Regions from separate parts of the Shewanella sp. BJSY2023SW005 genome, predicted to be linked through region 3. Evidence: predicted binding sites of a transcription regulator. Region 3 holds the regulator's gene; each other region holds the start of a gene.
The links. The regulator LexA, encoded in region 3, represses DNA repair genes until DNA is damaged. The targets are predictions, from matches to a motif close to TACTGTATNNNNATACAGTA.
Positions count from the first base shown of each region.

Region 1: a site for LexA is predicted at 1,641-1,660, ahead of recN (DNA repair protein RecN). Genes of this name have one in related genera too.
Region 2: a site for LexA is predicted at 2,745-2,764, ahead of recG (ATP-dependent DNA helicase RecG). Genes of this name have one in related genera too.

Region 1 is NZ_JBKORJ010000054.1:28,782-33,019, forward strand. It holds gene ACMHXI_RS17390 (LysR family transcriptional regulator) at 1-394, opposite strand, end outside; gene ACMHXI_RS17395 (AEC family transporter) at 617-1,570, shown strand; gene recN (DNA repair protein RecN) at 1,676-3,337, shown strand; gene ACMHXI_RS17405 (hypothetical protein) at 3,386-3,799, shown strand; gene ACMHXI_RS17410 (hypothetical protein) at 3,796-4,238, opposite strand, start outside.
Region 2 is NZ_JBKORJ010000006.1:17,475-21,712, forward strand. It holds gene ACMHXI_RS00620 (amino acid permease) at 1-137, opposite strand, end outside; gene ACMHXI_RS00625 (hypothetical protein) at 667-1,134, shown strand; gene ACMHXI_RS00630 (nuclear transport factor 2 family protein) at 1,181-1,549, shown strand; gene ACMHXI_RS00635 (hypothetical protein) at 1,595-2,200, shown strand; gene ACMHXI_RS00640 (YrhK family protein) at 2,371-2,610, shown strand; gene recG (ATP-dependent DNA helicase RecG) at 2,781-4,238, shown strand, end outside.
Region 3 is NZ_JBKORJ010000024.1:34,909-39,146, reverse strand. It holds partial or broken gene coxB (cytochrome c oxidase subunit II) at 1-443, opposite strand, end outside; gene ACMHXI_RS06810 (cell division inhibitor SulA) at 899-1,390, opposite strand; gene lexA (transcriptional repressor LexA) at 1,387-2,007, opposite strand; gene plsB (glycerol-3-phosphate 1-O-acyltransferase PlsB) at 2,274-4,238, shown strand, end outside.

The DNA of each region.
Region 1 (4,238 bases), on a different contig from region 3:
TGCTTTGGGCGATATGCAGTTTGATATCCGGGTAGCACTCGCAAAATTCGTTCAGTGTCTCGATGAATATCATAGAGATTATCGAGATGGGGGCGGCAATTCTCAAGGTGCCTTCGGGCTTGTCGGCGCAGGTGCCACTGGCCAGGGCATCAAACTGGGCTATCAGCTGCTGATAGCGTTGGAATAACTCCAGTCCCTCTTCGGTCAACCTCAGTTTGCGGGTGGTACGCATCAGCAGTTGTTTATCCAGCACAGACTCCAGCTTGGCCAGTTTGCGGCTGACGGTCGCCACCGGCATATCCAACACTTTGGCGGCCTGTGAGAAACTGCCGGCATTGACCAGATGTACAAACAAGTAGAGCAGTTGCAGTTCGGGGGCCTGATTGTCACTCATTGCGGTTCCTCAATGTGCCAAGGATATGTTTAAAACGCTTGTCTGCCGGTTTCTACGACCATAGCGCAATGGCTGGCGGATAACGACTATGGTATCTTGCCGGCGTCTCTGCCGAACTTACTTCGCTGTACTGATAAGGGCAGGCAAGATACAGAATTCCCCGCCATTTTCGCAGATCCCCGGCGGGAGTACGACAGCCAAAGTCAGCAAAATGGAAGAAGTATGACTGGAATCATTACTCCGCTGATCTCTGTGTTTGGCATTATGCTCGCAGGTTCACTGGTACAGAAAAGCAAAATCCTGCCGGATGGTACGGATGCGGCGCTCAATCAATATGTTTACTACATAGCTTTTCCGGCCATTATGATGATAGTGCTGGCAAGAACTTCTTTCGAGGAGATCTTCCAGTGGCATTTCATCGTCGGTTTCAGCGTGGCAATGATGCTGACCTACCTGCTGGTGTTGCTGATTTCCGGCTGTTTCAGGGCGGGTCAAGGGGTAGGGGCAATTCGCGCCTTGAATGCCACCTTTGGCAATACCGCCTTTATCGGTATCCCCATGATGATGATAGTCTACCCGGGAAACCAGCTGGCGCTGGCCGCGGCGGCCATTGCCAGCCTGTTGTCTGTGGTGATGTTTGCCGTGGCACTGGTGTCGCTGGAGCTTGCCAGAGATACAGAAAATAAGGCGCATCCTTTGCTGATAATTGTTGAAGCGCTGGCGAAAAACCCGATTGTTATCGGCAGCGCCCTGGGCGTTGCCGTCTCGGCGTCCGGTATGGCTCTGCCGGATGGGATAGAGATGATGATAAGTCAGATAGGCGCCACCTCCAGTCCATGCGCCCTGTTTGCCATCGGCATGGTGTTGGCCAAGGCGACTCGGGTTCGTGGCGCCACCCGCTTACCTGGGCCTTGGCAGTTGGCCGAGCTCTTTGGCATCAACGCCTGCAAACTGCTACTGCAACCTCTGCTGGCTTATCTATTATTGAAAGCCATGGGGATCAGCGGCACCAATCTGCAGATGGGGGTTATTCTTGCGGCCCTGCCTACGGCAGCGAGTGTATACTTACTGGCGCAGCGTTATGACACCAAGGCCGGGGTTAGTGCTCAGGGGATACTACTGGGCACGCTGATCACCTTTATCAGTTTGCCTTTGATAGCGGCATGGGCCGTCTAGCATTTCGGGGCCGGGAAGAACACAGGGAATAATTAATCGACAGATATTTACTGTATAAAAAATCAGTATATACTGTTTATCAATACAGTGTTTTGGGAATTCATTATGCTTTGCCAACTCAGCATCAATAACTTTGCCATAGTGCGTTTTCTGGAGCTGGACTTCCGTCCGGGAATGACCAGTATTACCGGCGAGACCGGGGCGGGTAAATCCATTGCCATCGATGCCCTGGGGCTTTGTCTCGGCAACCGGGCCGATGCCGCCAGTGTGCGCCCAGGCGCCAGCAAGACGGAAGTCAGCGCCCGTTTCTCTCTGGCGGATGTCCCTCTGGCCAAGCGTTGGCTGGAAGATAATGATCTCGAACTCGAAGATGAATGTATTCTACGGCGCACCATAGGCAGCGATGGCCGCTCCCGCGCCTATATTAATGGTAACCCTGTGCCGCTGACTCAGCTCAAGGCCTTGGGGCCATTGCTGGTGGGGATCCACGGCCAGCATGCCCATCACGCCATGCTCAAGACAGAGCAGCAACTTTACCTGCTGGACAGCTATGCCAATCATAAGCTGTTGCTCGATGGTGTCAGCAGTGCCTATCAGCGTTATCGTCAAATCGAGCAGGAGCTGCGGCAACTGGTGCTGTCGCAGCAGGAGAGAATCGCCCGCAAGCAGTTACTCAGCTATCAGGTGGAAGAGCTCAACGACTTTGCCCTCGGGGAGCATGAATTTGCCGAGATAGAGCAGGAGCACAAGCGTCTGGCCAACAGTACGGCGCTGATCGAGTCCTGTCAGTTGGCCTTGATGCTGCTCAGTGAGGGCGAAGAGGCCAACATAGAGTCATTGCTGAACCGGGCTGTGCATATCAGCGCCGAGCTGGAGAGTGTCGATTCTGAGCTGGCCAATGTTGGCGGTATGCTCAACGATGCCCTGATCCAGGTGCAGGAAAGCAGCAGCGAACTACAGCGCTATCTGGACAAGCTCGAGTTGGACCCTGAACACTTTGCCATGCTGGAGGCGCGACTTTCCAAGGCGATGCAATTGGCGCGCAAGCATCAGGTGATGCCCTCAGAGTTGTATCAACACCATCAGCAGTTGCTGACCGAACTGGGTAGCCTCGACTCAGATGAGCAGAAGCTCGAAGAGATAGAGCAGCAATTGGAAGCCAGCAAACAGAATTACCTGACCCAGGCGCAAAAACTCAGTCAGAGCCGCAGCCGCTATGCCAAAGAGTTGGACAAGTTGGTCACGGCTTCCATCCATGAACTCAATATGCCCAAGGGCAAGTTCAGCATAGCGGTGGAGTTCAGCCCTGAGCAGATGTCGGTCAACGGCAGTGACAGGGTGGAGTTTCTGGTGACCACCAACCCGGGGCAGCCACTGCAGAGTCTGGCCAAGGTGGCCTCTGGGGGCGAGCTTTCCCGTATCGGCCTGGGTATTCAGGTAATAACCGCCCGTAAGGTGGCAACCCCGACACTGATTTTTGACGAGGTGGACGTGGGGATTTCCGGACCAACGGCCGCCGTGGTGGGCCGCATGTTGCGCACCCTGGGAGAATCGACCCAGGTATTGTGTGTGACTCATCTGCCGCAGGTGGCAGGTAACGGCCATCAGCATATGTTTGTTGCCAAACATGCCAAGGGCAGTGGTACTGAAACCTCTATGGTGGCACTGGATAAAGAGCAACGGGTACAGGAGCTGGCTCGGTTGCTTGGCGGCGATACCATTACCAGCAATACCCTGGCCAACGCCCGTGAGCTGCTGAGTAGTTAAGCTCAAGGCAGTTAAGCCCAAGTCAGTTAATCCAAGAACGGCGCCCACATGGGTTACTTGCTGTACGCGTCAGATCCGAAACTCAGTGATCCGGACAAGAAGGCGATAGAAAGCGCCCTGGCTCGCAGTAAGGGGGCGGGTAACTTTCGTAATATGTTTATCAATATCCCGGATGGCAAAGAGAAGGGGATCCAGGTGATCCCCATCGGCGACTTTTCTTCCAAAGACCAATTTGCCAGCGCCAAGAACATCAGCGCTCAGGATGTGCTGACGGCCAACCGCTTTCCGGCCGGGATGGCGGGGATTATTCCCCAGGGCGCGGCAGGGCTTGGGGATCCGCTCAAAACCAACGATGTCTATCAGAGCAATGAAGTGCTGCCACTGGCGCGTGATATTGTGGAGTTCATCAACAGTGACCCCGACCTGGCCAAGCTGGGATCACTGAGTGTGCGTGAACCTTAATTGGGTTTCACCCACACCAACCCCTGGGGGATGAATGGGTCAACGACCGGCTGCTCCATTCCAGCGTGGACCCCCAAGTTGGTCAGCGCCACAGCAAACTCGGCATAGTGGCCGCGAACAGTGCCGCTTTCTTCGCCGTAACGGGCGCCATGGTGCCAAATAGCTAAGTTGCGTTTAATCCCATCTTCAAAGCTCAGCGCGTCTTTGTGAATGATCCCCCACAGCGCCAAATGCAGGGTAAAGTAATTGCTGCGGAAGGTAATTTTTTTGCTGGGCTTGGCGGTGTATTCATCCAGACGTTTTTGGCAATGGGCACTGGCTTTATCATGGTCGCCGTTAAACCAGGCTTTTAGCGCATGCACCAAATCATCTGCAGTATCCGGTTTGGGGTTGCCGGGAAAGTGCCCTTCCGGGTACAGCAAGCAGGCTTCTTTGGCGA
Region 2 (4,238 bases), on a different contig from region 3:
AGAAATACTATCCCCGCGCCAATGGCCATGCCTATACTCATGATCACCCAGCCCCAGTCTGTGCTGTCGAAGCGGGTTGCCACCTTCCACTGTGCCGAGCCCCTGGTGATTTCTACTGCCGATATTGCTGCTGTCATTACGCCCCCTGGTTCAATTATTTTTTATTTATTTTTTGAACCATTTAATATTCAAGGAATATAAATTCCTAATGTATTTTCATTAATCTCAATGAGTTAAATATGGGGCCAAACCTGTATGATTATTGTAAATAGATAAAGTCTACCTCGGCAGATGTATAGACTAAGTTAAGCCAAATACGGCTCAAATATTGAAGCCGATCTGCTTTAGCAAACATTCCGGCGAAATTTGTATTGCCAATCCAATCGATCAATATGAAATTGGCCGTCCGCAGATGAACTATCTTTCACACTTCCAGCATCCAATGAATTTATTTTCATCATAAGTGCATAGAAGTTAATTTATATGAGTTTACCCAAACGCTGTGAATACGGATAAAAAGAGTGCCTGTAGCTGGTTTTCGGGTTCACCGCCGAGGCTAAAAGCTTTACCATGACTCGGCGACCAGCAAAGGCTTGTTATCCGAAGGCTGTTGTTTGGACGAGAAGAATCAGGGATCCGGTTAGTCTAAGTTAAGGAGAACAATCAATGCGTTGCAGACATTGCGGCTCAGATAATATCAGACATTTCAAAGCCATTCATGCCGAGGGGACAACAGAAATGTCAGTCAGCGCCTCGGCCAAACCCGTGTGGAACAACCAACCCTTATCAGTGCATGGAAAACAAAAACTCAAGGGTAGCGCCCAACTGCAAACCGAACTGGCCAAGCGCTGCTCGCCGCCATCTGACCCTCAGCCCTTGGTGCTATTTCTGGCGGCTTTCCCCGGACTACTCTTGGGCGGCTATCTGGGGTTTCAGGCAGGCAGCAACTGGAGCAGTTTTTGGCTGGGGGTGCTGTGCTTTTTTGTCTCCTGTTTTACTCTGATCCTGAGCGCCGATTGGCTATGGAAAAACTACTTGGGAGGGCGAAAGTCGATGCAGCAATACCAGGCGGCACTGAATCAATGGCAAAACTCCTGGTACTGTGGCAAGTGTGCCAAAGTCAGTATTTTTTAAACCTTCTTGCCTCTTTACCGTCACTCATCAGGCCTTGGGAATAACCATGAATCACATCTCAGACATTCAGCAACTGGAAAGCCAACTGCGTAGCGCCATGTTGAATTCGGATATCAATTTGCTGGATAGACTGTTGTCGCCTCAACTGATATTCACCAATCACCTGGGGCAAATGCTCGGCAAAGCAGAGGATCTGCATGCCCACAGCTCAGGCCTGCTCAATATCACTCGGATAGACACCCTGGCCGAAGAGATACGGCTGCATCAGGGGACTGCGATAGTGTCGGCGGAGGTGAATATTCAAGGCAGCTATGCCAAAGCGCCAACCAACGGCCGTTTTCGCTTTACCCGGGTTTGGCTGCACAGGACAAGCGGCTGGCAACTGATAGCGGCTCACTCGAGCCTGCTGGCTTAAGCACTGGGTTTTACGACAAACTACTGATTTCATGGTGACCATTTTATGACCAAAAACCCACAGCAGGCCAGGCTCTGCCAATATCAGCAGCATATGCTGATGACAAAGCTCGAGGCTGAGCCAGGCAAGTTGAAACTCATCTGGCGCAGCAGGCAAACGCAACTGAAATACGCGCTTTGGGGACTACTGGCGATGCTTGCCGGAATTCTGGGAGTGCTGGTGTTCGACCCCGCCAGACAGGACACTTGGTTTACGGCTGCCATCATAGCTATAGTGCTGGGGCTCAGCGGCATCATCATGGGCCTGAACCTCTACCGCCTGCTCAAACCCGTTACTCTGGATCTGCAACAGGGCTGCTTCTTCCGGGGCGGAAAAAGCAAGCCTCTCAGTCAACTCTGCCGCATAGAGGTGCAACGCAATACCTATAACGAAAGATTCAGAAGTCACATGCTTGAACACCTGACTGACGAAGAGCTCATAAGTGTCAGCGTGGTACTCTGTTTTGCTGAGCGTGAGCGACTCGGTTTTGGCCTGTTCAAACCTCAAAAGCAGGCCACAGACAAGGCCAGAGCCTACGCACAAACACTCGCCGAACTGATAGGCTTTAACGGCGAAATAACAGTTACCCAGGGTTCAGGCCTGGGCCGTTAAGTTACGCTACTCTTTAGCCAAGCCTGACAAACCAAAGGGGCCAGCTGTTAACTTAATTCAATGATTATGTTGATATATTTATACACACAAAAACAAAGGGAATTAGATTTGCGCTCGGAGGATGGCAGCGTTAAGGTATCGCGGCGAATCATAACTACCAAGAAGGAACCATGATCGACAGTAAGCAGCGATATTTTGCCGAGCAAGATATCAAAGCCCCCGCCACCCCTCTTCCCAAACACGCCTTGTTCAATACCCTAAGCGACCTGATAGTCGCTCTCTGTTTTCTACTGGGCAGCTTCTTTTTTCTCACAGATGTTCACACTATTATCGGCGCCTGGCTGTTTGTAATAGGCAGTGTTCAGCTACTGATAAAGCCCCTGGTCACCCTGCTCAACTGGTGGCGCTGACAGATTAATCTGCCACCAATATATCAGGGCTTTTGCCATACACTCGCCCCCAGGCAGAAGCCCTGCCACCATTGCGCCACACTTTACCCAGCCGATAAACGCAACGCATTGCCAAGGGCTATTTCTCTGATAGTATATGTATAAATTCACAGTAATCCGGTGCTAAAGGTTTGCAGAGACTGGATCTTATTGCTATCACCGAGCTCAAGGGCGTAGCCGCTAAAATGGCTGAGAAACTGCACAAGCTCGGAATCAACACGGTACAGGATCTGCTGTTCCACCTGCCGCTGCGCTACGAAGACAGAACCCGCATCTACCCCATAGCCAGCCTCACACCCGGAAGCTACGGCACCATAGAAGCCGAAATTCAGTCCAGCCAGATAATCAATGGCCGCAAGCGCATGTTGATCTGCAATGTCCGTGATGACAGCGGCACCATGACCCTGAGGTTCTTCAATTTCTCTGCCGCCCAGCGCAATGCCATGCAACAAGGGCTGACCATTAGAGCCTACGGCGAAGTGCGCCGAGGTAACCACCAGGCCGAGATCATTCATCCGGATTACAAGATACTCAAAGGCGACGAACCACCCAACCTCAGTGAAACCCTGACGCCCATCTATCCCACCACTGAAGGGCTCAAGCAGGCCAGTTGGATGAAATTGACCGAGCAGGCTCTAAACCTGCTGCAGGAGGACGGACTGCAGGAGTTGCTACCCGAGGCGCTGCGCCCCAATCAGCAAAGCCTGGCTCAGGCGGTGCGCACCCTGCATAGGCCCCCGGCGGATGTCGATATCTACCGTCTGGAACAGGGGCAACACCCGGCGCAGCAACGCCTGGTGCAGGAAGAACTGCTGGCGCATAACCTGTCTATGCTCAAGCTCAGAGAGCGCAGTAATCATGACAAAGCCGTGCCTTTGCCGGCCACCGGCGCTTTACTCAATCCCTTCCTCGCCGCCTTGCCCTTTAAACCTACGGGGGCGCAGCAGCGAGTGGTGGCAGATATCGGCCGCGATATTGAAAAACCGCAACCCATGATGCGCCTGGTTCAGGGCGACGTCGGCTCGGGCAAGACCCTGGTGGCGGCCATGGCCGCGCTGCAGGCGATAGAAAACGGTTATCAGGTGGCCATGATGGCACCCACTGAGCTGTTGGCCGAGCAACATGCAATTAATTTCAGTCAATGGCTGGAGCCATTGGGGCTCAAAGTCGGCTGGCTGGCGGGCAAGCTCAAGGGCAAGGCCAGGGCCCAGTCGCTGGAGGATATCGCCTCCGGCAGTGCCCACATGGTGATAGGTACCCACGCCATCTTTCAAGAGCAGGTACAGTTTCACAAGCTGGCGTTGATCATCATAGATGAGCAACACAGATTCGGCGTACATCAGCGCCTGGGGCTGAGAGAGAAAGGCATCAGCCAGGGTTTTCATCCCCACCAGCTGATCATGACGGCGACCCCTATTCCCCGCACCCTGGCAATGACCGCCTATGCGGATTTGGATACCTCCATCATCGACGAGTTACCGCCGGGGCGTACCCCGGTCACCACAGTGGCCATCAGTGACAGTCGGCGTCAGGAGGTGATCGACAGGGTACGTCAGGCGGCGCTCAATGACGGTCGCCAGGCCTACTGG
Region 3 (4,238 bases):
GTTGCCAATATGCTGAAGAAGTCGATGTCTTCGCCGAAATAGCTGTAGTGCCATTTCCATTGCGAGCCGGTGATCTTGACCGTCAGGTCGGCATCACTGGGATCTTCCATGGCAATCAGCGTTTGGGTTGCGGGGATTGCCATCAGGATCAGGATTAAAAAGGGGATAAGCGTCCAGGCAATTTCTACCTTGGTACTTTCATGGAATTGGGACGCGACTGCCCCTTTGGACTTCCTATGGTTGATCATGGCGTAGATCATCACGCCGAATACGACCAAACCTATGGCGCAACAGATATAAAGAATGATCATGTGCAGGTGATACACCTTGCCACTGATCTCAGTTACCCCTTGAGTCATATTCAAGGGCATATCTGCCTGAGCGCCTGGAGACAACAAGCTGACGCACAACAAGGTCAGCAAAACACACAGCCATTGCTTCACAAGACATCTCCTCTGTCAATTGCATTCGCAACTACAAAGAAGAGTCACACAGTAAGTCTTTGCTCTATGCAAACTCTTCAGTTCCCAAAAAAGCAACGATGACTTCAAAGTGCGGCGGCGGTTTCACTTAGCTCTAGGTATACAGGTGGTGACCACTGTTGCACTTACCGCTGAATATACTCAGCATTTCCGGCGACGGCACCACTCGCTATGAATCGAAATGGGGCGGTCAACCTACGACGAATTGCATGGAGATAACACAATCGTTGTTCTTACATTACTTGTAGATTAAATATTGATCAAGATCACGATGTTTTCTAACTATATGAAAAAAAAGCGTCTGTTAATCCAGAGGTGAATTCTGTGTGAGTAGCAGAGCTGCGCGGTTTGCCGCCGATTGACAGGGGAAGGCATTGCACCAAAAAGGCCATCCCAGGGATGGCCTTTAAACACAATCAATGGATGGAGTGGGTAAGTTCGTTGAGGTGGTTATCCACCTCTTTCGCCTGCTGTCCCGTTTCCAACACTATGCCCATGGCTCTGGCGTTACGGGCGACCAGCTGCAATCGGCGGTTATCACGGGCATCCAGGCTGTCTATCCAACTGATCACTGCACTGGAGGTGCCGTTGGTCAGGGCTCTTTCCGTTGCCCACAAGGCTTCTACTTCATCCTTGGTGCGCACCAAGAGTACTCTATCCATTCTGACACCGGCCCTTGCTAAGGTTTCTTTGTAACCTATGCTGGCCGGGGCGTTAATCAAGACTATCCAGCGTCCCTGTTGACTCAATTGCGCCAATTGAGGGCAGAGGCGCAATAATTCCTGACGTCCCTGGCTATGGCTGGCCAAGCTGGAGATGCCGGTATGTTGCCAAGGCTGATTGCCGGCAATACTGGTGTCTGTCCACAGGCCTGGGTGTCTTGGGGCGTTGCCAGTCATTATGCTCATAGCCAGTCTCCATTGCGTATTATCCCTACCGCCAGTCCTTCAATGGTCAATGGCTGGAAAGTCAGGTCGACTTTGATTGGGGAGTAAGCCTCGTTCTCGGCATGTAGATAAACCACATTACCTTTCTTTTCAAAGCGTTTCACAGTTACATCGTCTTCAACCCTGGCCACCACGACTTGACCGTTACGGGCTTCCTGTACCTTGTGAACCGCCAGGAGATCACCTTCGAGAATACCTATGTTCTTCATGCTGTCGCCGCGTACCCGCAGCAGAAAGTCGGCATTGGGGTGGAACATGCCAGGGTCGACCTGGTAATACTGCTCAACGTGTTCCTGTGCCAGTATGGGTTCACCAGCGGCAACCTGACCAATCAAGGGCAAGCCTGTTTCTGACTCCGCTTGTTCATCATGAGGCAGGCGAATACCACGAGAGGTGCCTGGCATGATCTCAATACAGCCTTTCTTGGCCAATGCCTTAAGGTGTTCCTCGGCGGCATTGGCGCTCTTGAAGCCCAGCCGGGTAGCAATTTCGGCCCGGGTTGGCGGCATGCCGGTGTCGGCTATATTGCGTTTAATCAGTTCCAGAATCTGTGCCTGGCGCGGTGTCAGTGGTCTCATGGTGATTCCTGTTTTTTCATACAGTACCTGTCAGTATATACAGTATTTTTATCAGTGCAAGTATTAACCAAAACTGAAACTTTTAGGGAGTGGCTAAGTAAGCCATTCGGTGCTTTGGTTTTAACGGCTTGGCCCATGCAGCATGGGGAGTTCAAGGCATTGGCCAGAGGAACTGCCGGGGCCGGTTCGCACCTTCCCTAGCTAAGGTTCAGGAAATTCTGGTATTCTATTGGGCTATTGATTGTGGCTCAGACACTGAAAAAAACATGTCCAAACAAGATTCATTCTGGTTTAAATCTCTTCGCTGGCTCCAAAGCAAGCTGGTGCATACCACTGTGGTGCCTCAGGATCCTTTCGCCGATTTGAACCTGGATCCGGCCAAGCCGATGGCCTATGTAATGAAGACGGAATCTGTCAGTGATATTACGGCATTGGCGGAAGTCACCCGTAAGTTTGGTTTGCCTTGTCCTTATGAGGCACTCAAGGTTGATGATATTACCGTTCCCCGAGTCGTCTGCCTGGAAGGAGCCAAGCCCCTATTCGGCAAGCGCAAGAGCAACAAGCCATTTCTCAGCTGTTTCACTTCTCTGCTGAACCTGCATCAGGCCAATCCACAACTGGATATTCAATTGGTGCCAGTGAGCCTCTATTGGGGCCGCACTCCGGGTAAGGAAGATGACAGCATGCGTGCCGCCGTATTTGAGCGGGAAAATCCCACTTGGCTGCGCAAGTTTCTGATGATCCTGTTCCTGGGGCGCGACAACTTTGTGCAGTTTTCCAATGCCGTGTCGTTGCGGCTGATGGCCGATGAACATGGGACCGACAAGGCTATTGCCCATAAGTTGTCACGGGTGGCCAGGGTACATTTCCGCCGGCAACGCAAGGTGATGACTGGGCCCGTGCTGCCCAACCGTCAGGCTCTGTTCAATGAGTTGCTGCGCTCGGAAACGCTGAAAAAGGCGATTAAAGAAGAGGCCGCAGCCAAGAAGATCCCCGAGGCCAGAGCCAGGGAGATGGCGGAAGAGTATCTCGATGAGATTGCCGCCCACTATTCCGACAGCCTGGTGCGTATTGCCGAGCGGATCCTCACCTGGTTGTGGAACAAGCTCTACAAGGGGATCAACATCAAGGGCGCCGAGCAGATACGCCAGCTGCACCACGATGGGCATGAGATAGTTTATGTGCCTTGCCACCGCAGTCATATGGATTACCTGCTGCTCTCCTATATTCTCTATTTTCAGGGTATGGTTCCGCCCCATATAGCCGCCGGTATCAACTTGAACTTCTGGCCCGCCGGGCCCATGTTCCGCCGCGGTGGTGCTTTCTTCATCCGCCGCAGCTTCAACGGTAACAAGCTTTATACCGCTGTGTTCCGCGAGTATCTGGATCAGCTGTTTGCCAAAGGCTATTCGGTCGAATACTTCACCGAAGGTGGCCGCTCTCGTACCGGGCGGCTGTTGTCACCCAAGACAGGGATGCTGGCGATGACAGTCAACTCTGTGCTGCGGGGCATTGAACGGCCGGTGACTCTGGTGCCCGTGTACCTGGGCTACGACCATGTCATGGAAGTGGCCACTTACCACAAAGAACTCAGCGGCAAGAAAAAGCAGAAAGAATCTGTTTGGCAGGTGGTTGGCGCCTTGCGTAAGCTGGGCAATTTCGGTCAGGGGTATGTGAACTTTGGTGAGCCTGTGACGCTGCAGAATTTCCTCAGTGAAGCGGCGCCCAACTGGCGCGAAGAAGTGGCGGCCGATCCCGAGCAGAAACCCAGCTGGCTGACTCCGGCGGTTAATACTCTGGCCAATAGGGTGATGACTCATATCAACGATGCCGCCGCAGCCAGCGCCGTGACTCTTACCAGCCTGGTACTCTTGTCATCAGAACAGAATGCGCTGGAGCGAAGCCAGTTGGAACGTCAGTTGGACTTGTATCTGGATCTGCTCAAGGAAGTGCCATATACCCAGTATACTTCTGTCGCTGAGGGCGACGGTAAGCAGTTGCTGCAACAAGGTCTGGAGCTGAATAAGTTCACGGTTCAGGAAGATGAACTGGGCGATATCATCTCAATCGACGAGTCGATCGCGGTAACCATGACTTACTATCGCAACAACATCATTCACCTGTTTATGGTGCCTTCTTTGCTGGCCAGCTGCCTGGTGCGCCTGGAGCAGTGCAGCCGAGCTCAGATGCAGGCGGTGCTTGAGGATTTCTACCCTCTGCTGCAGGCCGAG